3 regions of the Chryseobacterium fluminis genome follow, and region 1 is predicted to be linked to each of the others. Evidence: riboswitches for the same ligand, from Rfam matches in the RefSeq annotation. Region 1 holds a riboswitch; each other region holds the start of a gene.
The links. A riboswitch is a leader RNA that binds a small molecule or an ion and turns the genes downstream of it on or off. The one in region 1 is predicted to bind cobalamin.

Region 1 (10,985 bases):
AATTTCATTTCTGCCTGCAAAAGCACCTACCGGAAGACCGCCTCCGATTACCTTTCCGTAGGTCACCAAATCTGCTTTTACATTGAAAAGCTCCTGGGCTCCTCCGAAAGCCAGCCTGAAGCCGGTCATTACCTCATCAAAAATAAGCAAGGCACCATTTTCATCACATATTTTTCTTAATTTCTGAAGAAATTCATTTTCAGGAATTACGCAGCCCATGTTTCCGGCAACAGGTTCGATAATAACGGCGGCAATTTCACCCTGATTGTGTCTGAACAGATCCTGCACCTGTTCAAAATCATTGTACCTTGCCAGTAAAGTATCTTTTGCAGTCCCGGGCGTTACTCCCGGAGAATTGGGATTCCCAAAGGTGGCAGCACCACTTCCCGCTTTGATCAGAAATGAATCTGAGTGGCCATGATAGCATCCTTCAAACTTGATAAATTTATCTTTTCCCGTAAAGCCCCTCGCCAGTCGGATCGCACTCATACACGCTTCAGTTCCCGAAGAAACCATCCTGATCTGGTCGATATTCGGAACATGGTTTACAATAAATTTTGCAATTTCAGTTTCCAGTTCTGTCGGAGCACCGAAAGAGAAACCTTTTTCTGCCTGTATTTTTAATTCTTCAAGCACCTCAGGGTGGGTATGTCCTAAAATGGCAGGTCCCCACGAATTGATATAATCGATATAGGTGTTGTCATCGGCATCGGTAAGGTACGCTCCTTTTGCAGATTTCATAAAAACCGGCACTCCTCCTACAGACTTGAATGCGCGGACCGGAGAATTTACCCCGCCGGGAATGTATTGGTACGCTTCATCAAATAAAGCGGAACTTCTTTGGTATTTCATATGTTGTTGTCGTTATTGGTTAACAGTCGTGAGCTAATCGGTCACCGACTATCAGCCATCCAGCAAAAATTAGTTTCTGGGTTTTTTATCAATTAAATAAATCAACTGTCCTGCAGAAGGTTTCTGTCCTTCATCCATTCTGTTTTTGGCGTATAATTTATTCAGTTTAATTCCGAATTTCTGAGCGATATCGTGCATATCTTCTCCATACTCGGCTTTATAGGTAGCTGTATTTCCTTCAGAGTTCTTTGATTCCAGGAATACGATATCATTTTTCTTTAAAAAATCACCCTGGAGTTCATTCCATTTGGTCAGTTTGCTTTCGCTTACTTTAAATTTTTTCGCGATAAACTGTACATTCGTATCTTCCGGGATAATGATATATTTCAACCCGTCATTGGGATGGCTTTTAATTAATATGGAATTAAGGATTTCAGCTTTTGTTTTGATTCTTTCCACCCTTTTCTGCTGCTGTGCAAAAGACGTCTGCTTGTACGGAACCACTACGGTAACGGGCTCTTTAGCCTTTTTCACATATTTCTGAGGTTCCAGCTGGGCCATAAAAGACCGGTCATCTTTCAGACCCGGATACATTTTCAGTACGGCATATAAAACCTCTTTAGAATTGGTATCGTCAAACTCGTACAGCTTATATTTTTCAATTTTACCTATCAATATGGAAGCATATCTGGGATTCGTTGCATATCCGGCTTTTTTCAAACCGTGGGCCCATCCTCTGTAATCTTTCATATCCAGGCTGAAGAGATTGGTATAATATTTTCTGGTGGACAGGAAAACCGAATGATCTTCATAAGACTGTCTGGGATCTTCATATACACGGAAACACTCGTTGGGAGCATCATCCGTATGCTTCATTGTTTTACCCGTCCAGTCTTCTTTACATTTTATCCCGAAATGATTTTTGCCTTCAAGAGCCAGCCGGCTCTGTCCGCCGCCTGTTTCCAAAAGTCCCTGAGCAAGCGTTATAGAAGCAGGAATTTTGTATTTTTCCATTTCTTCTACCGCATACTTCGCAAATTTCTGGATGTATTGGTCTTCAGTGGCCCAGGACTGAGCCGGAAATTTTGATAAAACTAAAAGGCTTGCAAGTAAGAAAAGTCTTTTCATCTTATAATTTTTATTGTTTTAAAATGAAAGATGGAACACCTGGTGTTTCATGTTTTTCAATGTTTACTTATATAATTAAATTTCTGTTCTGTTTTTCCAGGAGCAAATTTGCGCCCTCGATTCCCTGTAATCCACCAGTGTGAAAGCACAAAATCCGGCTGTCTTCAGGAAAATAATCTTCATTGATCAGTTCAAAAACTTTCTGCATCATTTTTCCCGTATAAATAGGTTCTAAAGGAACGCCATAATTTTCTTTAAAGTCATTGATAAAACGAATATTTTCATCTTTTATTTTACCATAACCTCCAAAACCAGAATCTATTAGATGAAAATTCCTTTTTAAAGTTAATTCAGAGATCTTATCTTCCAGGGATTCATCGTTTACTGCTTTAAACCCTATAACAGTCTGATTTTCTTCACAAAATTCTGAAATTCCTGCAACGGTTCCTCCGGTTCCGACTGCGGTGCAAAGATAATCAAAATCTTTTGTTTCGTCATTGAGCATCATTTTGACGCCGGATACGGCATCTTGGTTGCTTCCGCCTTCCGGAATGATTAATGCTTCGGGAAATTCCTGCTGCAGAAATTCGGTCAGTTTTTCTTTGTAACGGTATTCTTCCCGGGTGACAAACCGTAGATTCATTCCGTTTCTTTTTGCAAAAAGCAATGTTGGATTATCGCGCCATTTTTCCCTCAGCTCTTCACCTCTTATGATTCCGAGTGTCGGAATTTTTGCTGAGTTTCCTACCGCAGAAACGGCAGAGATGTGATTGGAGAAAGCTCCTCCGAATGTAATGATATAAGGTTTTTCAACTTTTTTTTCCACATACTTGTTGATGTTAAAAAACAGTTTCCAATATTTATTTCCCGAAATCTGAGGATGAACAAGGTCTTCCCTTTTCATGAAAAGTTTTATTTTCTTATGAACCGGGATTTCCTGAATAGGGACTTTTTCTGTAGGAAATGGCAACATCATGGTCTGACTTAAATCATATCATACAAAATTAATGTTTTTTATAGTCCGATGCATTTTTTAAGCATTGACGTTTGTCATCTAATCTCGGAGTGAAGTCAGACATCCGGTAAGGTATACAGATTTCTCCGGCTGAAGTTGCCGGTCACAGATACTTCCGGAAAGTCCAGAATTCTCTTTTTTTAAGATAATTCAAATCGGATTCGTTCGTATAGGCTTCTCTTTCGAATGAGATTCTTCTGTAAGCTGAATAAGGGTCTTTTAATTTGAAAACCCAGTAATAATATTCGATAATATAAAAAATATAAAAGAAAATGATGAGCATTTCCAATTGTTGTTTCAAATGGATTTTTTCGTGGTTGACAAGTATTTTATTTTCCTTATCTTCGGGTTTCCTAATGAAGATAAAGGGAAAAAGAGCAATGCCGTTGATTTTTAATTTTTCCAGTGGCTTTTGGCATACAATTATCATAATAACAAATATAAAGTTTTTTGACTTAGAGATTTAACCTATGGCACTTTTTGACATCAAAGAAGGTGAAGACTTTTACTACAATGAGCAGGGATATAAGGTTTTTACAGAAAAATTTCATCTGAAGAGAGGACATTGCTGTAAGAGTGGCTGTAGACATTGTCCTTACGGATACGATAAAAAGACCGATACATTCATTAAAAACGATAAAAAAAATAAATAAAATGAAAAAATATATTTTTATTTTGTTAGCTGTGGCTGGTTTGGGTTTAACATCCTGCAGTCCTTTTCAGGTACGTTCCGATTATGCTGAATCAGCTAATTTCCCGTCTTATAAAACGTATAAAATTAGAATTGACGATCTTAAACTGAATGATATTGATAAAGACAGGGTTCTGAATGAACTGTCGAGACAGCTTCAAAGCAAGGGTTTACAGTCGGGAGAAAATCCTGATCTGATCGTTAATGTAAAAGCCAATCATAAGAAAGTGACAGACATCAACAGCAGTTCTCCATATGGAATGTATGGTTGGGGCGGTCCTTTCGGTTGGGGAGTCGGAATGAGCAGAACCTGGTCCAGCAATTATAATGAAGGAGCCATTATTGTGGATCTGGTGGACGCCAAGAGCCAGAAACTGGTTTGGCAGGGTATTGGAAGCGGAATTTCTGTAGATTCGCCAAAAGCCAAACAAAGACAGATTCCTGAAATCATGGCGGAGATCATGAAAAACTATCCTCCACAGAGAAAGTAAGATTAAGTCAATTAATAGATAAAGAAGTCAATGCAAATTTTGTGTTGACTTTTTGCTTTATGATAGAAAAGACTGTGATCTATGATCACAGTCTTTTCGGGTAAATTTAAAAAAACTATTTCCTGATTATTTGTGAAGACTTTGTTGATCCGTCTTTATAATATAGTGTTAAAAAATAGGCTCCTGTTTTGAGATCGCCCACCGGCAATTGATTTTCAGGTTTTCCGACAGTTCTGATAACTCTGCCTGTTGCATCATGAAGGGTCACTGAATTGATGTTTTTAATATCAGAAATATGGAGTACATCATGGAATGGATTAGGATATATTTTAGGATCCGGCGTTATCATATCATCCGTTCCTAAGTTCGGAATCGGTTCCCATACTGCATCGTCCCAATAATGCCCGGCAAATGATGTTCCAGGATTACGGATGGCGAGTCTCGCTCCGTCAGGAACTGTTATCGGTACCGTGAAAGTTCTTTCCGAAGAAGCATCATAAGAGCTGTTCAGAATGGTAATCGGCTGCAGTACCACAAAAGTCGAGGCATCGGCAGGATCTGTGATGTAACCGAACTCCAGGAAACCTCCGCCTGAATTGGCTTTCGCCTTAAACCTGAACTGGTGTGTACCGGCACTGATATTGGAAATTCTGGGCATAATGACGACGGAAACTTTTCCGCTCCCGTAACCGGTCTGATAGATCTGGCTGCTGCCTGAAGCGGGCTGCGTGCTTGAGATAATCTGGCTGGCGCCATTCAGTACCAACCTTTCCCAACAGGTCGGAACAATACTTTCAGGTGCACTATAAGTATCGAAATTTTCTGAAAAGCTGTCAACGATATTACACTGCGCCTTTAATCCGTAAGTTGTGCAGAAATAACTCAATAGGGGAAGTCCGACTGCTAAATATAAATTTTTAATCATTCTAAATAAAAATAATAATAGCGAAAATAATCATTTTCATTATTACATTCAATTTATTTTTTCATGATTTTTACCCATTAAATAAAAATTAATTTTCAGTTTACTGTTGATTAATATAATCATATACTATTTCGGATTATTTTTAACAATACAAATCAATACACCATTACCTAAAATGCTCTTCCATAAATTCTTTTTGCCTGGGATCACAGTCTTAATGGTTTAAAATTATGTAATGATATCATATGGCGCTTTCCAGTGAAGAATGAGCAATGGAACTTTACTATAATTCATTGCATAATGAAATTTAACAATTCCGTAATTTTTTATTCATTAATTTGTACTATTCTTACCAAAATTTATATTGATATGAAAAAAATACTATTCATTTGTGCTTTTGCAGGTCTGGCGAATGCGCAGGCTCCGGCGGGATATTATAATTCTGCGAACGGTCTTACGGGAGCATCCCTTAAAACAGCTTTAAGTACGATCATTTCCAGTGGTCACCAGGATAAAGGCTACAGTGGACTCTGGACCGGTTATAAAACAACAGATATCGATAAGACTTATGAAAACGACGGTTCTATCCTGGATATTTATTCGGAAAAGCCGTCCGGAACCGATCCTTATAAATATAACCCGGGGACCAACCAGTGCGGAACGTATTCTGTGGAAGGAAACTGCTATAACCGTGAACATATTGTTCCGCAAAGCTTCTTCAACGAGTCATCACCCATGGTTTCAGATATTCATTTTATCAGGGCTACCGACGGAAAAGTAAACGGAATGAGATCTAATTATCCGTTCGGAAAGGTGGGAACGGCAACTTTCACTTCTAAAAACGGCTCTAAACTGGGGAATTCGGCTTCTTCAGGATATGGAGGAACTGTATTTGAACCGATAGATGAATTTAAAGGCGATGTGGCAAGGATGATCTTTTACTTTGTAACCCGTTATCAAAGTAAGCTTTCTTCTTTCTCGACAGGAAATATGCTGGGAAGTTCTGCTTTTCCGGGACTGCAAACCTGGGAACTGAATGTTCTTCTGGCCTGGCATGCCCAGGACCCTGTTTCTCAGGCTGAAATCAACAGGAACAATGCTTCTTATACCTATCAGGGAAACAGGAATCCATTTATTGACAACCCGGGTTATGTGAACCAGATCTGGGGCGGAAGTTCAGGGGGAACGACACCCAATCCGGGAACTCCAAGTTCGGGAACGAACTGTATTAATGAGTCTTTTGAAACCATTCCGGCAGCGAGTGCCGCTTCGTATGTAACAAGAACCTGGTCTAACGGGGGAGTCAGCTGGACGGCGACCGATGCAAGAACAGACCAGACCATTTCCGCAAAAGCGATTACCATACGAAACGGTTCTCTCTCTTCCAGCAGTTCTGCCAATGGAATTGGTTCATTAACCGTTACGACTCAATTGAAATTTTCAGGAAGCAACGGAACGCTTAACGTGAAAGTAAACGGAACAACCGTGGGAATGGTTCCCTACAATACGAATGTGACCACTACAACCCTAAGCAATATCAATATCTCCGGAAATGTAGTGGTGAGTTTGGAGAATACCTCATCAGGCAACAGGGTGGCTGTTGATAATGTAAGCTGGACCTGTTATTCCGGGACATCCAGACAAAGTCAGATCTTTTCTTCGGAACTGATTCCGGATCAAAGAGAGTTGCAGGTGTATCCGAATCCTGTTGCCAGTAATGAAATTTTTATAAAAGGAGAAACTCAGCATATCAAAAAAGCGGAGATCTACAACCTTCAGGGGAAAGTGATGCAGACCATCGATCAGCCTTTTAAAAACAGCAGAAATTCAATAAGAATGAAACCCCTTGAACAGGGCGTCTACCTATTGAAACTGGATGGTTCAGCGCTGAAGTTTATTGTAAAATAATACATTGTACCAAATTAATGTTAAAGCCCTTCTTTCACTCGAATGAAGGGCTTTTATTTATTCTTAATTTCAACGAATGTAAGTAATCAGCATTGCCTTTGGTTTTACCTGTGACAGAAAATCCCGCCCGGATTTTTAATGAAACCCCACTATTGCCAATGCTTTTCAAAATGTTGAAAAGAAAATCATGATCCCAGCCCGGATCGCAGCATTTGTCTGAGCTCATTTTCCTGATTTCGGCGAGCCTGTGGCTCGCCGAAATCAGGAAAATAGCGAGTGCGGAGAGCCGGAAAAAGCTCCAAAAAAAATTAAACAGATTATGGCATCATAAAAAAAGACCACTTTCGTGATCTTTAGAATGTATTTCGATAGCAATTCTGAAATTAATGAACAGCGTGTTTACAGACGTAAGAGACGATCATCACAACAATATTGATCATGATCAGAATAACTAAAAGATTTCCATATTTCCTTTTCCTGTCTATAAAGCTTATTCCCAATATAAAAAAGAATAAGAGAAGCGTATATACTGCGGGATACAGATGAAAAGCTTCTGTAAACCTTCCCTGAAAAACCATAACGATTGCTCTTTGGGATCCGCATCCCAGACATTCTATTCCAAAGGTCTTTTTTATGGGACAGGGCAGCATAAAGTCTTCCATTTTCATGATCTGTCAGAAATTGATGAGAAGTTAAATTTTAGCTCTTAAATACTGGTGAGGGAAAAAACAGTCTTCCTTCGTTTCAAAGGATCCCTGAACCGCAATATAAGGATTTCTCAAAATTTCTCTTGCTATAAATATTAAATCGGCTTCTCCTTTCTGAAGGATTTCTTCTGCCTGCTCTGCCGTTTTGATGAGTCCAACCGCTCCCGTTTTTACTTCTGCCTGGTTTCTGACCTGTGAAGCCAGCGGTACCTGATATCCGTCGAAAACCGGAATTTTCACACCGTGGATATTTCCTCCGCTTGAAACATCTACGAGATCTACATGATGGTTTTTTAAAATCTTAGCCAGTTCTGCACTGCTTTCGATATCCCAGCCGTTTTCAGCATACTCGGTTCCCGAAATCCTTACAAACAGGGCTACATTGTCATTCAGTTCTTCATTCACAGCATCTACGACTTCTAATAAAAACCTGATTCTGTTTTCAAAGCTTCCGCCATATTCATCTGTTCTGATGTTGGAAAGCGGTGATAAAAACTGATGGAGCAGATATCCGTGTGCCCCGTGGATTTCGATGACATCAAAACCTGCTTTAACTGCCCTTCTGGCGGCCATTTTAAAATGCTGAACCTGCGCTCTGATTTCTTCAGCCGTAAGAGCATGCGGAATTCTTTCTGTGGGATGGTAAGGAATAGGGCTTGGTGCCACCGTTTCCCAGCCTTCTTCAACCGGAATCTGAATATTATTCCACGTCGAACCTTTTCTTCCGGCGTGTGCCAGCTGGATTCCGATTTTACTGTCCGAATTCTGGTGTACAAATTCGACAATTTTCTGCAGTTTCTCTGCCTGCTCATCTGTCCAGATTCCCATACAGTGATTGGTAATTCTGCCTTTGGGTTCTACGCCTGTAGCTTCTACAATAAGCAAACCCGTTCCGCCCTGAGACCTGCTTCCGTAATGAACAAAATGGAAGTCATTGGCCAGACCGTTTTCACATGAATACATACACATCGGAGACATTACCCAACGGTTTTTCAACTCTACATTTCTGAATTGTATTGGAGTATATAACATTTTTTAACTGAATATTTTTTGTTAAAATCCTGTAGCATAAAATAATATTGCCTACCTTATTTAAAATAGGTATTTTTACGCCCCTTTTTTAATCCACAATATATGAAAAAAGAAGCTCAAATCAGTTACGAACACTTTAAGAATAGCAGCGAACTAAGTGATGTTGAAAAAAAATTATTCGATAGAGCAAAGCAGGCCCGCGAAAATGCTTATGCCCCTTACTCCAACTTTCTCGTAGGCTGCTCTGTCCTTCTTGAAAACGGAGAAATCTATTCGGGTAACAATCAGGAAAATGCCGCCTATCCTTCAGGGTTATGTGCAGAAAGGACAACCTTATTCTGGGTAGCAGCGAATTTTCCGGATGTAAAAGTAAAGAAGATCTTCATTGTAGGCGGCCCCAAGGAATCTGACGAAAAAAATCCGCCTATTCCTCCTTGTGGAGCATGCAGGCAAAGTCTGATAGAGTATGAAACCAAGCAGAACGAAAATATTGATCTGTATTTCTCCAGCATGAATGATGAGGTGGTAAAAGTACATTCTATCAAAGATCTGCTGCCGTTTTATTTTGATGCAACGTTTTTATAGGCTTAAAGTCTGATCAAGAAGTACTGATTAAACATATTGCAACTCGGGTTAAAAACTTATCTTTGCAAAAATTTTGGTTTCCAGGATATTGGAAATAATAGGGAATTGGGTGAAACTCCCAAACTGTCCCCGCAACTGTAAATCGCAAAAAGAATTTTCTACAGTAAACCACTGTGTCAACGGGAAGGTGTAGAATAGCGAAAGTCAGGAGACCTGCCAAAAAGAATGATAACTTAAATAAATTGCTTTCGGAGGAAAAGTGAAAATAATGGATATAAAAAGGTCTTTACTGCTTATTTTTTCATCGTATGGAAGTTTTCTTTGTGCCCAGGAGAAAACCGTTGATACCATTTATGTTTTCGACAGCCAGATGAGCAGGGTTAAACTTTTTCATAAAGTAAATACCCTCACCCCAAAAGATATAGAGAAAAATTCTACCAGTCTTTCTGATCTCTTACGCTATCAGTCTTCTATTTACATCAAAGAGAACGGACGGGGAGCGGTGTCATCACCCTCTTTCAGAGGAAGTACGGCTCAGCAGACTGCTTTTGTCTGGAATGGGATTAATATCAACTCTACGTTTTTAGGTCAGGCAGACGTTAATAATACTTCATTATTCGGATATGATCAGTTGGAGGTAAAAGCGGGTGGCGGAAGTGTGATTTACGGAAGTGGTGCTATCGGAGGAAGTATTCATCTGAACAATACGCTGGATTTTAATAAAGGATTTCACGGAAGTCTTTTCTCTGAGGTGGCTTCATTTGATACCTACAACAATTTTTTAAAGGCTTCTTTCAGTAATGACCGGTTCAGTTTTAAGGTTTCCGGTAACTATTCCATCAGCCAGAATGAGTATGCGGTTCCGGAATCTAAAGTGACGGAAGAAGGCTACATCAACAGAAACGGAAGGTACTACAATACTGGATTTAATACCGGAGTGTCTTATAAAATTACCAAACATCAGACGCTATCCTGGCAGAGCCAGCTATTTGATGCTTCGCAGCACTACCCTATTTTTCTTAAGAATGACTCCAAGACCAAATATAAAGCGCAGACGTTAAGAAGTTTATTATCCTGGGATATTAATAAATCTCATTTTTCAAATAGTTTAAAAGCAGCGTATACAGAAGATAATTTCCAGTATTTCGGAGATATTGATAAGCTTAAAAGCAGTGGTGCTGAAGGGAAAAACTATATTTTTAAAAATGATCTCAATTATTTCATCACCTCAAAGATCAATGTCAATGTGATCGGGGAATTTCAGGTAAATAAAGCTGAAGGCTATGAATCCGGAATTAAGGACGTGAGCAGAAATATCGGTTCCCTGGCCGGCTTGTTAAGATATTTCCCAACCCGGGATCTTCGTTTTGAAGCAGGAATCAAGAAGGATTTTGTGGAAGATATCAGCGCCCCTATCTTATATTCCTTTGCCGGAAAATGGGATGCCCTAGCATGGTATCATGTAGGGGTCAACATGTCCCGGAATTTCAGATATCCCTCATTTAATGATCTCTACTGGCAGCCCGGCGGGAACCTGGATCTACGGCCGGAAACTTCTGTCCAGGCGGATATGGATCATGAGTTCACATTCGGAAATTTTAAATTAGTGGTTAGCCCGTATTATATGTACGTTAAAGATCTTATCAGTTGG
Region 2 (10,985 bases), 1.6 Mb from region 1:
GGTCATTCCCATAACCAACGAAGATGAAATGGATAGTTCAATGCCCGAAGTAATTTCAAAGCTTAAGACAGATTCTAAGTATAAAAAATTATTCAGATCTGCATATGGAGACGAAAATATTACAGGCGAAAGAATACTGAAAGCATTATCACAATTTATGGCGACGATGATTTCTGCAGATGCTAAATATGACCGTGTAAAACAGGGAAAAGAAAATTTTACCTCAGAAGAAGCTCAGGGAATGGGTTTGTTTCAGCAGAAATGTGCCTCCTGTCACAGCGGACCCCTTTTTTCGGATGAAAGTTTCAGAAATACCGGGATGTATTACAATATGCAGTTCAAAGATGCCGGACGTTACCGCGTAACACTCGACCAAAGTGATTGGATGAAATTCCGGGTTCCAGGTCTGCGAAATGTGGAATATACGGCACCCTACATGCATGACGGAAGGTTCTATACGTTAAAAGCGGTGCTTGATTTTTACTCGGATAACGTTGAAGATAATCCTAATCTTGATTCTCAGCTAACGCAAAACGGACATGTCGGAATTGCGATGAATGCCCAGGAAAAACAATTCATTATTACCTTTTTGAAAACGTTGTCTGACAAGAACTTTATTAATGATCCAAAATTTGCGGAATAATTTATTGAACATGAAGAAGATATTTTTAATCATAAGCCTGACATTATTTCATGTAAGTCAGGCTGAAATTATCATTGACAGTCTCTATATTCCTGCGGTTTCTAATCCCATGCTTTTTGAGGATTGTGATGCCTGCGGATGTGCCGCAGGCAACGGGTCGTCCGGTTTTGAATCGTTACTCAATCCTCAGTTTATCGGGATTAAATATTTTGCCCAGCATTATAAGGCAAAAGAAAACCTATTTGTAAAAGATTTGACGCAGGACCAATATTTTAATACCATTCAGCTTTGGGGTAAAATTCCCTTGACGCAAAAACTGAGTATGTATGGAAGCCTGCCGTTTCATTTTCATGAAAAGCAGACCACGCAGGGAGATCTTACAATCCATGGAATCGGAGATCTGAACCTGATGGGAATTTATCAGCTCTTCAGTTCAAAAGATAATCTGCATCAGTTCAATGGAGGACTTGGGGTAAAAGTTCCGTTGGGAAAATTTGATGAAAAAGGCGTTTCGGGAGTCAATCCAAGTTTTCAGCTGGGAACAGGGAGTTGGGATTATCAGATGGTTTTGAATTATAAATTTCAAAAAAATAAACTGGCTCTTCTGGTGAATACAGATTATACCATAAAAACTGAAAACAAAAAGGATTACCGTTTCGGAAATCAATGGAACTATGCGACGACAGGATTTTATCAGATTCTGTCCGGTGACAAAACTCTTTTGTCCGGCAAAATAGGTTTGCAGGGAGAAGTTTACGATACAAACAGACAATTTGGCGAAGCATTGCCCAATACCGCAGGAAGTGCATTATACGGAAAGCTCGGATTTGAGGCTTCCTACGGAAAATTCAGTTTGGGAAGTGAGGTCATGCTTCCTGCATATTCCAATTTGGCAGGAGGAGATATTGAAGCAAGATCCCGATTTAGTATTTTCTTAAATTTTGGAATTTAGAAAGTGCTTTTGTTTCCCACAGATTACACAGATTTTTTTAATTATTAATTTAAAAAGCGAAAAATATACCTTATCATCTGTGAAAATCCGTGGAATCTGTGGGAAATTATAAAATTTATTTTTAAAGTATTTAATTGAAAATCATAGAATTAAATTAAATTTTTATTCTATGATTTATTTTCTATCTTTGCCGCAATCTGGTGAGCCGTAAAAAGCGCTTAAAAGGGAATCCGGTGAAAATCCGGAACAGACCCGCTGCTGTAAGCTCCACTAAACAAGTTTTTGAAGATGATATCCACTGTTATTTAATGGGAAGGATTTCAGAAACGGAGTAAGTCAGAAGACCTGCCAGAAGATTTAACGTTTGACGCTTTCGTGGAATAAAGCTTAGGACATCATTGATTTTGTGCAGTTTACAGCTGTGCTCAGTCGTTGTATTCTTATATCCATTGGCGTCATCATTATTCTAAATGAGCTAATGGTGACAACATTTTTTACATCTCAACTTCAGAAGGTTGTTTTCACAGTATTTGTGTTAACGGCTACCCTTATATTTTCACAATCGAAGAAAGATACGGTAAAGGAACAGACGATCATTCCTGTTCATATTAAAAAGAAAAATTTTAAAGAAATCCTTCCTGCACAGGTTTTATCGGGTGAACAGCTGGATCGATTGAATAGCCAGTCCGTTGCGGATGCCTTACGATATTTTGCCGGAATTCAGATCAAAGATTACGGTGGAATAGGAGGTTTGAAAACCATCAATATCCGAAGTATGGGAAGCCAGCATGTCGGTGTCTTTTACGACGGAATCCAAATCGGTAATGCACAAAACGGGATTGTGGATTTGGGAAGGTATTCGTTGGATGATCTTGAGGAAATTTCGTTGTATAACGGACAAAAGAGTGAAATTTTTCAACCTGCGAAAGATTTCGGTTCTTCGGGTTCTATTTACTTACAACCGAAAATTCCAAGTTTTAAAGGAAACAGAAAGACAAATTTGGTTGTTAAATTTAAGAATAGTTCGATTGATCTTTTTAATCCTTCTTTTCGTCTGGAACAGAAAATTTCTGATAAAATTTCAGCGAGCTTTAGTTCTGAATTTTTGCAGAGTGACGGAATTTACAAATTCAGGTATAAAAAGAAGTATCCTGACGGACAGGTTGCCAATGACACTATTGCTAAAAGATTTGATTCTGATATAAAATCGAAACGTTTTGAAACTTCGCTTAACGGAAAACTGAAAGACGGAGAATGGACGTTGAGAGGATACGGATATTTGTCTGATCGGGGAATTCCCGCAGCCATTGTAAACAATCGTTTCGGCAGTCGTGGACAGCGTTTGAGAGACGAGAATTATTTTGTTCAGGGAAGTTTAAGGAAAAAAATATTTCCAAAATTTGAAACTCAGCTTAAAGCAAAATTTGCTTACGATTATACTTTTTATTCAGACACTCTTTCTACGGAAACAGATTTTCCAGTTCGTAATATATATGTTCAGCGAGAGTTTTATGTTTCTTCTTCCAATGTTTATTCGATTACCAAAGATTGGGATGTAAGTGCGAGTGCAGATTTCCAGTTTAATAATCTGGATGCGAATTTGGTCAATTTTTCCTATCCTAAACGATATACTTCTTTGGTAGCTTTCGCAACGACGTATCAATTAGGAAGATTAAAATTCTTAGGAAGTGTTTTGGGAACTTTTGTTTCGGAAGAAGTAGAAAAGAATTCAAAATCACCCGACAAGAGAGAATGGACGCCTGCAGCTTTTCTGTCTTATAACCCTTTTTCAAACAAAAATCTTACGGTAAGAGCTTTTTATAAAAGAATTTTTAGGATGCCGACTTTTAATGATTTTTATTATACGGTTATTGGAAATACAGCCCTGAAACCCGAATTTACCAATCAATATAATCTGGGTTTGACTTATGAAAAACAATTTTCAGGAAGATTTTTAAAATTAATCTATGCTAAAGCGGATGGTTATTTCAATAAAGTTGAAAATAAAATCATTGCAGCTCCGACAGGAAATTTATTCCGATGGACTATGATGAATCTTGGTAATGTTGAGATCTTGGGAACAGATGTTCATGTTCAGGCCGATCTTCAATTGGGGAAAGTGACGTTAAAACCTCAGATGAATTATACTTTTCAAAGAGCAAGAGATTTTTCGGACAGAAACGAATCTTATTTCGGAGATCAGATTCCTTACACACCTTGGCACAGCGGAAACTTTGTGATGATGGCGGATTACAAAGACTGGAGTTTCAATTACAGCTTTGTGTATGTAGGAGAGCGTTACGACGGACAACAAAATAATATTCAGTACAACTATATCCAGCCTTGGTATACGCATGATTTGTCGGTTCAGAAAAATATTAAGTGGAGAGAGCATCAGTTTAAGGCAAGTGTTGAGGTGAATAATGTTTTCAATCAATATTATGATGTGGTACTGAATTATCCGATGCCCGGAAGAAATTTTAAACTCATCGTAAGTTTTATATTATGAAAAAATTAAACTTTTATCTTTTTATCGGTGTATTATTTTCATTGGTTTCATGTAGAACGGATGAATATATTCCCCGTGAAGAAACGGTTCCGGGACTTGCCCAACCGGAGAATACGGCAATAAAAGGTTTTTATGTCCTGAACGAAGGAAACATGGGAAGCAACAAATGTACTTTGGACTTTTTCGATTATACAACAGGAACCTATCACCGGAATATCTATGCTGAAATCAATCCGAATGTTGTAAAAGAGCTTGGCGACGTTGGAAACGATATCCAAATCTACGGAAGCAAGCTGTATGCAGTGGTGAATGTTTCCAATAAAATAGAGGTGATGGACGCCAAAACTGCGAAACGTATCAAATCGATCGATCTTCAGAACTGCCGTTACATTACATTTAAAAACGGAAAAGCCTACGCTTCAAGCTATGCAGGTCCGGTTTCTATAGATCCTAATGCTCCATTGGGAAAAGTAGTGGAAATCGATACCGCTTCGCTGAATATTCAGAGAGAAGTCGTCGTAGGATATCAGCCTGAAGAAATGCAGATGGTGGGAAACCAGCTTTTTGTAGCCAATTCCGGAGGGTATAAATTCCCGAACTATGACCGCACGGTTTCCGTAGTCGATCTTACTACTTTTAAGGAAACAAAGAAAATAGATGTGGCTATCAATCTTCACCGGATGAAGAAGGACAATTACGGAGATTTGTATGTGACGTCCAGGGGAGATTATTATACCGTTCCTTCCAGTTTATTCTTAATAGATGCGGCAACAGGCACCGTCAAAAAAGATTTCCATCTTTCAGTAAGCGAAATGACAATCGTGAATGACAAACTTTATTATTATGCGAACGAGTTTAATTACAATACGCACACCTACAAAAAATCATTCGGAATCATTGATGTAAAAACCGAGGAAATTATTTCCAATAAGATCATTGGCCAGGAGTACGTAGATGCTATAAAAACACCTTACGGAATAGCTGTGAACCCAATCTCTGAAGATATTTACATTACGGATGCCCGAAATTATGTATCCACCGGTTTTGTGTATTGTTTTGATAAAAACGGGCAATTTAAATGGAAAACCGAAGGCGGAAATATCCCAGCCCATTTCACCTTTTTGTATAAATAAACTGAATTTGAAAAATGGAAAGAAAAACTTTTAACGTAATAAAAACCACTTTTCTCGCCCTTACTGTAGCAACAGTAGTTGGGTGCAAAAGCGACAGAGAAGATGAAGATACCTCAAACTTTACCGGTCTTGAAGAATCTTATACGATAAACCGTTTCAAAGTACTGAATATAAATCCGAAAGCGGGAGGAACCTTTACCTGGAGCATTAATGATTCTGTGATCTCTCAGAATGCTGAGCTGGATTTCATCAGTCCTGTTGTGAAAACCTATCCTTTAACATTAAAGATAGAAAGCAGCGGAGGTGTAAAAACCTACCAGTCTAAAATAATTGTCAGCCATGAAGCCGGAAATTACAGCAAATATATTTCTGATGTTTTAGATTTTCGTCCGGCAGTAGGCCAGTTTATCAATGAAGTTCCGGAATATACAGCGGGAAATACATCCGTTGATATGCTTCAGAAAGCCAAAACATCTTTAATCGGCGGAAACTCCACCATGATCACGCTGGGAGGATATGGCGGCTCTGTTACTTTCGGTTTTGACCATACCATTCCCAATATGAACGGTAAAGATTTTAAAATTCTCGGAAATGCCTTTTGGGGAAATGATACCAGCCAGCCCCGTTCGGGATCTTGTGAGCCTGGAATTATAGTGGTAGCCTACGACAGAAACAAAAACGGAAAACCCGATGAAGACGAATGGTACGAAATTGCCGGCAGCGAATATTTTAAAAATACAACCGTAAAAAATTACAGCATCACTTACTTTAAACCCAATGAAAATAAGATTCCCGTTCCGGGAAATGAGTTTTGGCAGACCGATACCGAATATATCAAATGGGAGGATAATTTAGGGAATTCAGGATTTAAAACAAAAAATACCTTTCATGGGCAAAGCTATTATCCGTTATGGCTTACAGATAGCTCGTACGGTTTTTCGGGAACAAAACTTCAGAACAATTTTTATGATCAGAGCGGAACGGGATCGTATTGGGTAGGAAAATCTTATGACTTCGGATATGCCGATAATGCACCCAATAATGACGACGCATCTAATATTGATATCTCCTGGGCTGTCGACAAAAACGGCAAGTATGTAAAACTTCCGGGGATTGATTTTGTAAAAGTGTACACCGGAATCAATCAGGAAGCTGGATGGCTGGGTGAAGTTTCTACCGAAGTAGCCGGAGCCTATGATTTACATCTGAATTAAAATTTAACAACAATATTTAAATCAATAAAAAAATGAAAAAGTTTTATCTTTTAATGAGCTTTTTTCTCTTCGCATTCTTCACCCATGCGCAGATTAAAGTACAGGGCGTGCCCCGGAATGATATTCAGCTGAATTCTGCCCATAAGAATGCAGCAACTATTAATTTTTCCGATATTCAGTATTGGGTAGGTACCGGAACAAACCAGGCGGCTTTCGCTGTTCAGTGGAATGACAGCAAGAATCCTGATGCCATCGTTTGGGGATTCAGATGGAACGGTTCTGCTACCGGTGAAGATATGTTAAAAGCTATCGCAAAAGCAGATCACAGGTTTTTCTCCCTGCTGTATCAGGGAACACAGTTCGGATCGGCAGTCGGCGGACTTGGCTTTGACCTGAACGGCGCCAACGCTAATGCCCTGTACAAAAACGGGAATGTTACGTACCCGTATTATCCGGTTGACGGAATCGTCAACACGACAGCTTATGATTTTGATGATTATACTGCTGCGGATGCTAACGATCACTGGCAATCCGGATGGGCTACCAACGGATATTGGGCGTATTGGGTAAAAGATCCTGCAGATCCTGATTTCGGATATTCCGGAGCAGGAGCTTCCAGCCGTGTTTTAGTAAACGGATCCTGGGATGTCTGGAACTTCAATGCCGGTTTTGCAGATTTCCCTATTTCTTCAACCATGACAGCCGTTTCACCTTATATTGCCTCGACCAATTTTACCAACGGCTATTTTATGGTGAACGAAGAATGGTACGGACATACAAACGGATCTGTAAATTTCATTGACAGTAATGGGAATATAAATTACAGAGTATACAGCAATGCCAATAACAATCAGGCTTTTGGAGCGACAACGCAATACGGAACTATTTACGGAGACAAGTTTTATTTTATCTCAAAGCAGGCTGCTGATGGCGGAGATACACAATATACTCCGGGCGGAAGGCTGGTGATCGCGAATGCACAGACGATGCAGAAGATTGCAGGATTCAATAATATCGGTGGAGGAGACGGAAGATCTTTCGTAGGCGTAAATGAACATAAGGGATATATCGGAGCGTCTAACGGAATTTATATTTTTGATATTGATCACTTACAGGTAGGAAATTTAATTCCTACAACCGGGGGCGGAAGTCAGTATGCAGGACAGGTCGGAAATATGATCCGTACGCAGCAATACGTCTTTGCCGTAAAACAGACCGTAGGAATTTTAGTCATTGATCCCAATACGGATACTGTGGTGAATACAATTTCAGGAGCTTTCCATTCCATTGTGCAGGCTAAAGACGGAAGTGTCTGGGCCATCCAGGATCAGAAGATCGTGAATATCAATCCGGTTACTTTTGCAAAAACAGAATATGCTATTCCGACGACCAAGTATTTAGGAGCCTGGGGAGCCTGGAATGCAGGAAGTTTAACGGCCAGCAGCCAGCAGAATGCTTTATACTGGATCAATTCCATCAACAGTTTTTCTTCCGGAACACAGATTGTAAAATTTGATGTGACAACGAAGACTTTTAACGAAAACTTTGCCGCAATTCCAGGACAGACAGGGACGTATAAGCAGATTCCTTACGGTGCGGGATTAAGAGTAAACCCTTCTACTGACGAATTAATTTTGAATACAACAGAAAGCGGCTACGGAGCCCATTATCAGAAAAACTGGATTCATACTTTTAACAATACAGGTGTTCTGACCAATACAAAAATATTAAATGACTATTACTGGTTCCCGGCGTTGGCCGTATTCCCCGATAACAGCGCACCGGTAGTAAGCAATACTTTCCCTTCTCAGGTAAACGTTGGCACTGCTACATCCATTGATCTTAAGACAATTGTTTCTGATTCGGATAATTTATCTGCTGCAATTCTTAAATCGGTGAAGTCCAACTCAAATCCTGCTGTGGTAACCGCTTCTGTTAATGCTAATGAAGAGCTGGTCCTGACTCCTGTTGCAAACGGAACCTCCGATATCGTGATCAGCTTTAACTCAAACGGAAAAATCGTTGAAAAAACACTGGTTGTTAATGCTACTGCTTCAGTCCTGGCTACTGCTGAGGTTAAGAAATTGGAATTCGCAGTGTATCCTAATCCTGTTACTGATATTTTATATATCAAAACTCAGGAACAGGTTAAAAATATTACGCTTTATGATATTTCCGGAAAATTGATTAACGTTCAGTATAACAATGGACAAATCAATGTAAGTGCACTTCCGAAAGGGATGTACATCTTACGTGCTACGACTGATAAAGCAGTTTATCAGCAAAAACTAATTAAAAATTAACCAAAACACGTTCTCAATAATTAGATTTTAATCGAAACCCTTTACCGTAAAAAGTAAAGGGTTTTTTTATGCATTGGCCTGCTTATTTTTACTGAAATTGGGACAGCAATAGCTTATGAAAGTCGATAATTTGACTTTCAGAATCTGAAAACGGATTTTAATCGTTTCCATAAGATAAAAACTATCTTAAGAATACTTTTTTCGGGTTTAGCTTTCTCATTTTTGAATAAGAAATTGAATACATAATCTTAAGGGTATTGCAAAAACTGATGAAAGATTGATTGAATTTGACCTGCACTATAAATTTATTAATAATTTATTATATGAAACATCCCTCACGTTTAAATCTTAAATCACCATTGGTATTAATCTTTATTTTTTTTATTCACTATGCTGCCCATGCACAGGAAGTAGAAAAAACTGATTCCAATGTACAGGAACTTGCCGATAAATTAGCCAATCCGGTTGCAAATCTTATCAGTGTTCCCCTGCAGAATAATATTAGCTATGGCATCGGGCCTTTTAACGGATCAAGATATACTGTGAATGTACAGCCCGTCATTCCTTTCAAGCTAAGTGAAAATTTAAATTTAATTACCCGTTATATTGTTCCTGTTGTAGACCAAAGAGACATTACAGGAGAAAGTACGCATGAGTTTGGTTTAAGTGATGCTACCATTACAGCATTTTTTGCGCCCAAAAGCGAGAAAATTATCTGGGGAGCAGGTCCGGCGATTTTAGCACCTATCGCAACCAATAAATTTTTAGGCACTGAAAAATTAGGGGTAGGGCCAAGTGTATTAATTATGCATCAGGCTAAAGGCCTTTCCGCAGGTTTTATAGCCAATCAGATATGGTCGGTGGCAGGAAACGAAAACCGTGAGGATGTTAATCAGTTCTATACACAGATTTTCCTTTCTCACAGCTACAAAAGTGGAGCAAGCCTTGGGGTGAATGCCGAGATCACTCAAAACTGGGCAGCCAATACCACCCTGATTTCCGTGAATCCTTCAATAGGAGCGGTAACCAAATTAGGAAATCAAGTTGTACAATTTGCCTTAATGCCTCTGATTCCCATAGTCGGACCATCGCAGGTAAGACCGGATTGGGGACTTAGAGCAGTGGTAGCTTTTGTTTTTCCTCACTAGTATCCCGGTCTGCAGCGCGTACAGGTTTGGATATCAATAAGGTATAGCCCAATTGAGCACTAAATGATATAGATCTTTTATTTATTTAATACACAAAACAGCCATATGAAAAAAGTATTTATCTTAGTATTAATATTTTCGCAATTAGTAAACTGCAGAAAAGAATCATCAGCAAAAAATACACCTGCTGATTTGGATTCTTCAGCTATAGAGAGAACTATTCTGCCCGGTCCACCCGCTAATATAATATTACCGGATGAGTACGTCAGGCAAGTGGCTTCATTCGCCTATCTGTGGGCTTGGCCTATGGTAAACATCCATAACAGGAAAGTATTGTTTGAAAAGCTTCCGGGACCTTTATATAAAGGGGGCGTGGTGCCGCTGAGTCCACCTAATCAGCTCTGTATGCTTACAGATTATATCAAGCCGGGAGAAAAGGATGTAGCCTGTCCTAACCAGGACGTTGTATACGGCTTTGGATTAACGGACTTTTCGAAAGATGCGCTGGTAGTCCAGGTTCCTGATTTCGGAGACCGGTTCTGGGTATATCAGGTCTGCAACCAGCGGACGGACGGATATGCTTCCCTGGGGAAAATGTATGGTACGGAAGCCGGATTTTATTTGCTGGCAGGGCCTAACTGGAAAGGGAAAGTCCCGTCAGGAATTAAAAAAGTATTCAGATCTTCAACAGACTTAGGTGTTGTTATTCCGCGTGTTTTTCAAACTGATGATCCAGCGGATAAGAAAGCAATTCAGCCTCTTATCCAACAGATATTAATGTATCCCTTAAGTCAGTTTGACGGTAAGATGAAGACAAAAGACTGGACAAAAATTCCCATATTGCCATCTCCCTCAGATGCAGGAAATGAAGAAACAAAATGGGTGAAGCCCGAAACTTTTTTTGATGAATTGCCGGTCATCATGAAAGAAGTTCCATCATTACCGGGTGAAGAAGCGATATATGGACAGATCCGATCTGTGTTAAATGCATCTAAAAATAATCAGAGAATAAAAGATATTCTGAAACAGGCCGCTGTAGAAGCAGATAAGAAATTAATTACACCTTTATTCCAATTCTCTAAT
Region 3 (10,985 bases), 1.9 Mb from region 1:
GGAGTTTTTGTGAAGGCAGCGGTTTAGGGGTAGATGAGCTGATACCATTAGCAAGTAGATAATAAGTGTTTCGTAATGCAGGGAAGTGGGTGCATTCTACAAAGAGGTTATAGTTGTTGTCTAAAATTTTTGGAAGTACAGAACTCAGTGATCAATAATTTTATGTTTATCCTCCGTTGTCATGGTTCTGACAGACGTCCGTAGATATGATTCCGGATTGAAAAAGAATAAAAGGCAATATTTATGACAATACCGAATTGACAGTAATTGCTGTTACCGGCTTCGCTAAAGTGATGTCACAGTAGATTAGGGGGCAGCTATTACTCCTGTTACAGGATCTGCAAATATAGCCTCCAGCAATCCGAATTGGGGAAGCTGCCGTTATAATCTTGCTTTTTGCGAATTAAAAGCCAATATTAAACACATTTGTATAAATTCTACAGGAGCTATTCAGGCTGAATTGCTGGCAATTGACGTATTATCCGGATTCGGTGGGCATCATATAGATTTATGACGGCCTCCAATATCACTTTAATTGTTGCAGGAAGCACTTTACCTTAAAATCTTATGTGTGATATCTGAAAAATATTAGTTGAAAACAGAAATCTGGATTTTAAAAAAAATCTGATAAAACGAGAACTAGAGCATATTCCTTATAATGACATATAAAGACAGATACAGGCGTTATATCATAACGCCCGTATCAATGGTTTGTAATAAATTAATCAGTTATTTTCAAAAACAACAGCTGACTCTTTCGCTGCGGCCACCATTGAAATTAAAGCTTTTTTTGTTTCATCCCAATGCCTGGTTTTTAATCCACAATCAGGATTTACCCACAATTGATCAGCAGGAATTACACTTTTGGCCTTTTGTAAGAGTTCAATCATTTCTTCTTTTGATGGAATCCTTGGTGAATGAATATCATAAACCCCAGGACCAATCTCATTCGGATACTTGAAATCTGCAAAGGCATTGAGTAGCTCCATTTGTGACCGGGAACATTCTATAGTAATTACATCGGCATCCATATCAGCAATATTTTTAATAATATCGTTAAATTCTGAATAGCACATATGAGTATGGATCTGGGTGGTATCTTCAACTCCGCTCGATGAAATTTTGAAGGCCTCCACCGCCCATTTCAAATAGTTTTCCCAGTCATTTTTTCTTAGTGGTAAACCTTCACGAATTGCTGGTTCATCAATTTGAATGATTTTTATTCCTGCTTTTTCCAGGTCTGCAACTTCATCACGAATAGCCAAAGCAATCTGTTTACAGGTTTCAGAACGAGGTTGGTCATTACGGACAAAAGACCATTGTAGAATAGTTACTGGACCTGTCAACATTCCTTTGACCCACTTTTCTGTCTGGGACTGCGCATAGTGTGACCAATAAACTGTCATTGGATTCGGGCGTGATATATCTCCAAAAATAATAGGAGGTTTTACACAGCGGCTTCCATAGCTTTGTACCCACCCATTTTTGCTAAATAAAAATCCATCCATTTGTTCTCCAAAATATTCAACCATATCATTGCGTTCAAATTCTCCATGAACCAATACGTCAATTCCTATTTCCTCCTGCCAGCGGATCGTTCTTTGGGTTTCCTTTTTCAATAGGGCATCATATTGTTGTGCGGTAAGTTCTCCTTTTTTGAATTTGGCTCTCCAAGCTCTTACCTCTGTTGTCTGCGGAAATGAACCTATAGTGGTGGTAGGAAATAATGGTAGTTGTAAAACTTTCTGCTGTGCTGCTTTACGGAGTCTGAATGAATTTTTTCTTTTTGCATCTGTCTCTGTTACTGCATTTACCCTTTGCTTTACTACTTCATTATGAATTAAGGGAGACATTTTTCTGCTGGAAAGGGATTCTTTATTTTCTGCAAATTCCATCAGTGATTTATTGGTGGGATTTTCATTTGCCAATTCCTTTAATTTTACCACTTCGTCCACTTTTTGTTTAGCAAAAGCCAACCAATTTTTAATTTCGGGATTTAGATTGGTTTCAAAGTCCAAATCACAAGGGGAGTGAAGTAAAGAGCATGATGGCGCTATAAAAACTCTTTCGGAACCTAATTTTTCAATACACTTTTTGATGTAATACAGTGACTTTTCATAATCGCTTTTCCATATGTTTCTTCCATCGACAATTCCCAGTGAAAGGTCTAATGTTTCAGGAATTGTGTTTAATATTTCATCCAACTGCTTCGGGTTTCTAACTAAATCTACGTGCAGAACATTTACAGGAAGTGAAACAGCAAGAGAAAGATTATCTTTCAATCCGTCAAAATAAGTTGCAATAATGAATTTCAACTTCGGGAATTTCTTTCTGATTTCACCATAAACCCATTTGTATTTTTCTTTTGTTTTTTCAGTTAAATCCAAAACTAAAAACGGTTCGTCAAACTGAATACATTTAGCTTCCTGCTCCTGAAGTTTTTCCAAAATTTCTATATAAACAGGTAGAAGATTTTCTGCCAGATCCAGTTTATCAAATCCCGGCTCTTTTTCTTTACCTAAAAGAAGATAGGAAATTGGCCCTATAATCACTGGCTTAGCGATGATTCCTGCCTGTTTTGCATCAGCAAATTCATTGAATATCTTATTTGAATTTAGTCTGAATTTTTGATTTTTAATGAATTCCGGAACAATATAATGGTAATTCGTATCAAACCACTTTGTCATTTCCATGGCGGTGATATCCAGTCCTTCTTTTTGGTAACCTCTTGCCATTGCAAAGTAAAGGTCCAATTCCGTACTATTCTCCTTCATGATAACTTCGTGATAACGTATAGGAATAGCCCCAACCGTCAAAGTCATATCCAGAACATGATCATAATAAGAAAAATCGTTACATGGGATCAAATCAATTCCAGCTTCTTTTTGGATATTCCAGTTTTGATTACGGAGGTTGCTTCCGGTTTGAAGAAGTTCCTCTAGAAGAATTTTGCCTGACCAATACTGTTCACAGGCTTTTTTGAGTTCTCTTTTGCTGCCAATTCGCGGGTAGCCCAGAATGTGTGTTTGCATTTTTTGCTTTTTAAATTAAACTTAATTTTAAAGCTCTTTGAATGCTTCGTATTGCCTGCGAATATTAAATTTCCGGAAAAATAATGACATATGTAAATTGCACAACTCCGATCATAGAATTGTACTATAAAAATATATCATCTGTCTGACCAAAAACTTCAGATCGCGAAAGCATTGTCAATTTAGTAAAGGCAGGTCTCCTGACTTGTAACAATTTCTGTGATCCTTCCCGCTTTGGCAGTGGATATATAAAGACAGAAACTTCTGGTGTGTTACTTACAGTTGCGCGACAGCTCGTGATTTCCACACGATTCCCTATTAATTTACCTTAAGTAAAACCTTTTACCGTTTGATGAAGTATATAAAGAACTAACAACTTAAAATAATCGATAACATTGCTGTTGTTACTTAGATTATATTTTGGGACAAAAATAAATATAAAGAATAAAAATAGGGTAGTGTTTAACTAAATAGAAAAAAAATACTTTATATATTGTCACTATACAGAAATAATTACTGTATATTTGGATGGGTTTTACTTTTTAAAGAAAAATATACTGTGGAAAATATTGATGACAAAGATCTTAAGCTGCTTAAGCTGTTACAGAACAATGCTAAATTAACAGTTAAAGAGCTCGCGAGAGAAATCAGTCTTTCCTTATCTCCTGCTTTTGAGAGAGTAAAAAGGCTGGAAAATGAAGGATATATAAAGAAATATGCTGCTATTCTCAATGCTGAGAAGCTTAACCGTGGTTTTACGGTTCTTTGTCAAATCAAATTAAAAATTCATGATAAATCTGTTGGAAATGATTTTGTAAAGCAAATTTTGAAAATTGATGAAATAGTAGAATGCTACAATATTTCGGGTGATTATGACTTCTTTTTAAAAGTGCAGGCTAAAGATATGAAACACTATCAGGACTTTGTATTCAATACATTAGGTTGTGTAGATGCTATTGGAAGTACACACAGTACATTTGTTATGGCCGAAGTGAAAAATTCACATGGTCTGAATATGTGATATCTTCAGGTAGTAATATATTGAAACAAGTTTCAAAGAATGATCAAAAAATAGATTTGGATTGTTGATTTGCTAAACGCGGCTTTTTAAGTTTCACTCGGTATATCGGCATAATAGAATATTTTTTATCACTTCCAGCAAATACTTTTACAATAAAAATCTCAAGAAAAAGTATTTACTATAAAAATAGAATTGCGTTCAATGGTCTAAATAATCAGGGATTGAATAGAAATTACACAGGAGAAAAAAATAATCAGGACCATATTAAATATAAGATGTTAAAAAATGGAATACTGGTGAAATATTTGTTTATCATATACTAGTTCTATATAAATTGTAGTGGCGAAACTACATTTAATCCTTATATAAAAAGAAAAATACCTACACTTATAATATGTTCTAATAGAAAAATATTGGAAAACTAAATTTGATTTTAATGAAAAAAAAGGAATTTTTTGATTATCAGGATTGAACTAAAATTCTACAAGAAAAATATGTTAATCGAAAAAAGAATAATATTTGATTCCATTTAAATGGCGATGGAATTAAATGCGAAATGGAATATGGATTCGGTAAGAAAATAAAAAATACTGATAACAATGTAATTCTGTGCGGAATCAAAGATTCCATTAAATATTAAGCAATTTTTTATTTAATAAAAAGTTTTATACTTTGGCTCGCCTACAGAATTACTAAATTTTAAACAACAACGGTTTATATCGCTTAGTGTTAAAAAACAATTTGCTAGAATTGACATTTAGTCAGGGCCTTATGCAACAGCAATTAAAATTTCAAAACGAGCCAGTTGGCGTAGAGAAATTTATTAAGTATATATTAATGAAAATAGTTCCCTAGTTAAAAATCAATGAGGGATATTAAAGAATGTTATGTATTATAATGTTTGTAATCCAAAAAAACAAATTAATTTGGATTAAAAGCCTATATTTATTCTTTAAATTGGGTAAATTAATTTATATACATGAAAATTTCTAAAAAAGATATTAATGCCGTTAGAAGGTCTGTAATGAAACGTCTTACAAAAAATGTCGGGAAATCACAGCCGGTAACAGGCAATAAAAAAGATTTGATTGTAAGAAAAGTATTGATTACCAGACCTAACCACCGCTTAGGAAATCTATTAATTATCACACCTTTAATTTGTGAGGTTCATTCTCTTTTTCCGGATAGTAAAATTGATCTTTTTGTAAAAGGTAATATAGCACCTTCGATTTTTAAAAACTACACTTATATCGATAGGATTATCCAGCTTCCTAAAAAACCTTTCAGTAACTTATTTCAATATTTAAAGGGCTGGGCTTTATTAAAAACCAGAAAATATGATCTTGTTATTAACTCAGCAACAGGATCTTCGTCAGGAAGATTATCAACATTGTTTGCGCGCTCCCAACATAAAGTTTTTGGTGATTTTAATGAAGCATTAAATGTGAAATATTCTGACTACAGGCATTTAGCCAAAAATTCGATATATAATCTGAGAGATTATTTATCAAAACTGGGGTTTGACGAAATTACAACAACGATTCCTGACTTATATTTAAATTTGGATCAAAGTGAGATCTCGGCTGGAAAGGATAAATTAAAGAATTTGGTCCAAAACAGCAAAGATACAATTTGTCTTTTTACTAATGCTACAGGTGAAAAGTGCTATTCTCAAGAATGGTGGGAAGAGTTTTATGATAAGTTAAAAAAGAATTTTTCTGAATATAATATTATTGAGCTCTTACCTGTGGAAAATATATCAAAACTTAATTTTACAATTCCTCATTTTTACAGCCGGGATATTCGTGAAATGAGCGGTTTTCTTAAAAATGTCACTCTTTTCATCGCAGCCGATAATGGGGTGATGCACTTAGCAAGTGCAACCGGAATTCCTACAATTGGGTTATTTTCTGTGAGTGCTGAAGAAGAGTACGCACCATATAATGCAAAGAGTTGTTCCGTAAATACCAATCATACTGATACTGATAAAATGATGCAGTTAATTCACATGATTCTAGAAAAGAGATAATTAAGATTAATAAATTAAAGATGAAGGTATTTTTTGCAAATGAATTTTCTCGGTATTATGAAGAAATTATTCTTACAATAAGAAAATTTAAGAATGGCGGAACGATGATAGGTGATGGTCATAGGAATGTAATTAAAGTTTTTAAAATTGGTGACCGTTTAATTAACTTTAAATCCTTCAAACAGCATAATATAATCAACAGACATGTTTATAAATTTTATAGAAAATCTAAGGCAAGAAGGTCTTTTGAGTACGCATTATTTCTGTTAGATAAAAAATTTTATACTCCAACCCCGATAGCCTACATCGAAAATCATGATATTATCGGTCTGACGTCAAGTTACTATATGAGTGAGCAACTTGAAAATTCCTTGATGTTGAACGAAATTCTTACCAATAAGGATTTTCCTGACAGAGAAGAAATTATTAAAGGATATGCAGCACTCATGTATACTTTACATGAAAACGGTATTGAATTTATCGATAATTCTGCAGGAAACTTTTTAATAAGAAAAGAGGAAGGAGTCTATCGTTTTTACATTGTTGATTTAAACAGAATGAATTTTTATGATCATATTGAAATAAATAAAAGACTTAAAAATTTCGCAAGGTTCACACTTGATAATGAAATTATGAATATAATAAGCAAGGAATATGCATTGTTATCAGGAGCGTCAGCAGAATACTGTCTAAAGAAAATAAGTGATGCATCAAATAAAATGCTTTTTAAAAGGAAGGTAAAAAAAGTTTTAAAATTCTATAAATATATTATCAGGATTTAAATAGAAACAGCCGGTATTATACTATTAAATATAATTATCATAGAATGAAATCAATTTCAGAAATTGCATAAAAACTTTCATCATATGAAATCAACTCTTGAATACTTGAATCGCATTGATACAGAATTATTTTTAGTGATCAATGGAAAACATAATGCTTTCTTTGATACCATAATGTTTTGGGCGAGTGATAAATTGTTTTGGTTTCCCTTTTATGCGATATTATTAATCTTTTTAATTAGACTATATAAAAAATTTACAATTTATATTCTGCTGGCAATTGCGGCTACCATAACTTTGTGTGACCAAACAGCCTCGGGGCTTCTGAAAAATTTGATTAAGCGGTTGCGGCCTTCTCATGAACCTGCCTTGGTTCCATTTATCCACTTAAGCGATGCTGGTCCAGGTGGAAATTATGGTTTTGTATCATCTCATAGTGCCAATGCATTTGGACTTTTAACATTTCTTTTCTTCTTACTACCCGCAAGGTATAATTGGCTCAAAATTATTTTACTTTTTTGGGCTTTGCTAGTTTCTTACAGTAGAATCTACAATGGTGTGCATTATCCATTTGATATCCTTGGTGGCGCGCTTGTAGGTATTCTTGCAGGCTGTCTTATCTGGATCATATTTAAATCTATATTTAAAACTAAAAATTTTAATAAAATAAATTATTACATTTAATCGAACGGTACAATGATTAGCAATTATTGAAAAATTAGTGATGAATTTGAAGAATATTACTTTTATAGTTATAGACTTAAGAAATGATTTATTTGAATCTATAAACAAATGGTGTTTTAATAGTCAGACTTGTATCAGGACATTATTTAAAAAAATTAAACGTATTATAAACTATGGTAATATGTGAGAATTATTTTTTTTCTGCTGGTATTGTAATATATTCTTATGATCCTGGAGAATATAGGAATGTAAGCTAGTTAAGTATTTTTTATTTTAAAACAAATAATATGAATCCTGCACTGTTGAATGTAAGTTGAAGATTTATCTTTAAGTTTTCCATGGTTCTTGACTCTTTAAATATAATTAGTATATTGCATCTGATAATCCACTAAAACAAAAAATCATGAAAAATTTACTTAGTATCAACATTATTTTTCTTATGCTTTTAATAAGTTTTAATGCAAAAGCTCAAGTCGAAATGGGAAGAGTGTGCAAAACATTTAAAGGCGAAGAAGGTATTATTGTAACAACGGCCCGATATGGCCCCGAAAAAAACAATGAAGCACTGATCGCTGTTTATGATATCGATCATTCTTGGGCGGGGAAGATATTTAAAGCCAAAGTTGAAAGTTATAATGGTAAAGCAGATTATGAAATAACTTATAAGGGTAAATCTTATATAATTATGACTTTAAGAAATAATAACTACGAAATCTATCTGCCGAAAGAAAGCAATATGCAAAAATCACCAATTTATGTATACTATTCGGATTACTTATCTGAAAATTGTACCCCTAATAGGTTTTTGCAGGAATTCAAGGATCAAAATGCCAATAATAAGTAAAATTATGATAGAATATTAACTTATTTTATCCCTTAATATTTTGAAATCTAGATGAATTCTACTTGGTAGTTTTTTGTATTGGAAATAATTCTACTTTTATTGCTCAAATGAAGTAAGTAAAATTTCACATTATGAACTGTTCAAACATTAAATAAATCTCTTTGTATTTGGTATAATTATTGCAAAGATTAAATAACCATATCACGAAATATTGTTTTAATGCGAATATCGTCCTCATAATAAATATTCGATTTTGAAAATCTTCTTAATTTAAGGGGATTTTTTTATTTGATAATTGACCTATTCCCAAAACCAGGATCATTTAAAAGTAGAGATTTTCAAGAATCACCTGACCGCCTGGTCGTCTGTTTGATACTAACAGACAAATAAAAAGGGTTGGTCGATAATCCACTGATGAGAACATAATGAGTAATACAGTTAAATATCTGTGTTGGGAAGAAACAGATTGAATAAATGATTTTCTTCTGAAAATTTGTGAGTATTTTTGCTAGCTTAATATAAATTTAAACTTTTAACAAGTCAAGAGTATTCTATGATCTTAATTGTTGATGATAATGAAAACAATATCTATTTTCTCAAGAAATTGCTGGAGTCCAAAGGTGTCCAGATAGATACTGCAAATAATGGTGAAGTTGCTTTGGAAAAAGCACTAAAAAACGACTATTCACTAATTATCTTGGATGTTCAGATGCCGGGAATGAGTGGATTTGAAATTGCGGAGACTTTAGAGGGATACAGCCAGACCAAGGAAATTCCGATATTATTTTTGTCAACAGTCAGTGCAGACAAAAGATTTATTACCAAAGGATACAGGTCAGGGGGAATCGATTATGTCACAAAGCCTATCGATCCGGAGATCCTCATGTTGAAGATTGAGATATTCTACCTTCTTCAGAAAACCAGCCTTGCGATGAAGATAACACAACAAAATCTGGAATTAGAGGTCAAAAGAAGAAAAGAAACGCAACTCTTGATGAAATCGGAGATCGATCATTTTCATCTGATGCTGAAAGCCCTGTTACAAATAGCATTTATTTTAGATGAGAATAATATGATCAATTTCGTCAATAGCAAATGGTTTGAATATTCTGATTCCGCTCAGAAGTTTCCTAAGACCCATACAGCTGATCTGAATATTGATAAAGAATTTCAGCGATGCAAAGCAGAGGGAGAATCACTAGAGCTGGAAGTTCGTATAAAAAATAGGATTACAGAGGATTACAGATATCATCTGTTAAGGATTTCACCAGTCTATCAAAACGGTGCCTTAAAAAACTGCGTAGGGACCTTCACTGACATTGATGACCAGAAAAAGGTAGAGCGGGAGAAAGATGAATTTCTGAGCATTGCCAGCCACGAACTGAAAACGCCTCTGACAAGAATCAAAGCCTATATGCAGTTGGTCTTTCGTAAACTAGGGGGAAATCCGCACAATAGTGAGAAAGATTTCGTCGGAAAAGCTTTGGATCAGATCGAAAAACTAAATAGTTTAATCACAGACCTTTTGGATATTTCCAAAATCGAAAATGGAAAACTTAAGATCAATAAAAAGCTGGAAGATCTGGAAGAACTGATTAACAGCACGATTAATACCATTATGCAGACCTACGATAATTCAAACGTCAGAATCAATTGCGACTTTATCAATATCACTCACTTAATTTATTTTGATCCCTTACGTATAGAGCAAATACTGATCAATTTATTGACAAATGCCATGAAGTATTCTCCTAAAAGCAACCAGGTGATTGTTAGAACGAGGATAGAAAACAACGAAGTAAAAGTAAGGGTCACCGATTTTGGAATTGGAATTCCTGAATTTAAACAGACTGATGTTTTTCGTAAATTTTATCGTGTTGAAGAGTCTTCTGAGAGTTACAGGGAGGAATCGGTCTATATATCTGTTCGGAACTCATTAAGCAACATAAAGGAACCATCGGTGTTGCGAGTAAAGAAAACGAAGAATCAACATTTTACCTTACCGTTAAATTAATTGTATGCCGAAAAAAACTAAAAGAAATCTTCAATTCGGAATTGGATTTTCCCTGCTTGTATTAATTGCAAGTTCAGTCGCATCATATTTGAGCATCCGCAACCAGATGGAGCATCGGGAAAGTGTGACCAAGAGCCGCATATCAATGATCGCTGTAAAAGATATTCTTATTGCGCTCATCGATGCAGAGACAGGTAATCGAGGGTATCAGCTTACAGGAAAAGAGAATTTCCTTGAGCCCTACAATCGAAGCTTACAAGAATATCCAAAAGCATTGGTACGTGCAAAATCTGTGAATTTAAATGATAATAAACAACATGACAGATTAGACTTACTGCAAAAAAATGCTGATAAAGATATAAATACCATAAAAATCTTTGTTGAAAAGAGACGCAAAGGCATTTTGATCACCCAAAATGAAATGTTGTTGGGTAAAAACTACATGGACAACTGTAGAACTATAGTCAGAGATTTTGTTCAATATGAAGAAAAACGACTTGAGAAAAGAAACAAGGATCTTGACAGCTCGTCTCTTACCACCATCCTGTTCATTGTCTTTTCATCTTTGGCAGCCATCAT

Region 2: it holds a riboswitch for cobalamin, as region 1 does, so the genes downstream of both, ODZ84_RS16000 (TonB-dependent receptor plug domain-containing protein) here and ODZ84_RS08405 (TonB-dependent receptor plug domain-containing protein) in region 1, are expected to answer to the same signal.
Region 3: it holds a riboswitch for cobalamin, as region 1 does, so the genes downstream of both, metE (5-methyltetrahydropteroyltriglutamate--homocysteine S-methyltransferase) here and ODZ84_RS08405 (TonB-dependent receptor plug domain-containing protein) in region 1, are expected to answer to the same signal.

The regions. Positions count from the first base shown of each region.
Region 1 covers NZ_CP111121.1:1,883,198-1,894,182, forward strand. Annotated here, with positions in the region: gene hemL (glutamate-1-semialdehyde 2,1-aminomutase) at 1-852, opposite strand, end outside; gene ODZ84_RS08355 (glucosaminidase domain-containing protein) at 922-1,980, opposite strand; gene ODZ84_RS08360 (1-aminocyclopropane-1-carboxylate deaminase/D-cysteine desulfhydrase) at 2,048-2,956, opposite strand; gene ODZ84_RS08365 (hypothetical protein) at 3,099-3,425, opposite strand; gene ODZ84_RS08370 (DUF5522 domain-containing protein) at 3,466-3,648, shown strand; gene ODZ84_RS08375 (DUF4136 domain-containing protein) at 3,650-4,177, shown strand; gene ODZ84_RS08380 (T9SS type A sorting domain-containing protein) at 4,293-5,102, opposite strand; gene ODZ84_RS08385 (endonuclease) at 5,472-7,010, shown strand; gene ODZ84_RS08390 (DUF2752 domain-containing protein) at 7,394-7,678, opposite strand; gene ODZ84_RS08395 (NADH:flavin oxidoreductase/NADH oxidase) at 7,703-8,749, opposite strand; gene ODZ84_RS08400 (cytidine deaminase) at 8,852-9,334, shown strand; cobalamin riboswitch at 9,392-9,569, shown strand; gene ODZ84_RS08405 (TonB-dependent receptor plug domain-containing protein) at 9,603-10,985, shown strand, end outside.
Region 2 covers NZ_CP111121.1:3,499,179-3,510,163, forward strand. Annotated here, with positions in the region: gene ODZ84_RS15990 (cytochrome-c peroxidase) at 1-643, shown strand, start outside; gene ODZ84_RS15995 (transporter) at 654-1,595, shown strand; cobalamin riboswitch at 1,777-1,962, shown strand; gene ODZ84_RS16000 (TonB-dependent receptor plug domain-containing protein) at 2,074-4,104, shown strand; gene ODZ84_RS16005 (YncE family protein) at 4,101-5,237, shown strand; gene ODZ84_RS16010 (cell surface protein) at 5,252-6,451, shown strand; gene ODZ84_RS16015 (T9SS type A sorting domain-containing protein) at 6,484-8,754, shown strand; gene ODZ84_RS16020 (hypothetical protein) at 9,078-9,902, shown strand; gene ODZ84_RS16025 (DUF1254 domain-containing protein) at 10,008-10,985, shown strand, end outside.
Region 3 covers NZ_CP111121.1:5,004,289-5,015,273, forward strand. Annotated here, with positions in the region: gene metE (5-methyltetrahydropteroyltriglutamate--homocysteine S-methyltransferase) at 726-3,032, opposite strand; cobalamin riboswitch at 3,206-3,390, opposite strand; gene ODZ84_RS22785 (Lrp/AsnC family transcriptional regulator) at 3,592-4,053, shown strand; gene ODZ84_RS22790 (glycosyltransferase family 9 protein) at 5,033-6,082, shown strand; gene ODZ84_RS22795 (lipopolysaccharide kinase InaA family protein) at 6,103-6,864, shown strand; gene ODZ84_RS22800 (phosphatase PAP2 family protein) at 6,949-7,548, shown strand; gene ODZ84_RS22805 (hypothetical protein) at 7,952-8,392, shown strand; gene ODZ84_RS22810 (hybrid sensor histidine kinase/response regulator) at 8,946-10,406, shown strand; gene ODZ84_RS22815 (response regulator) at 10,411-10,985, shown strand, end outside.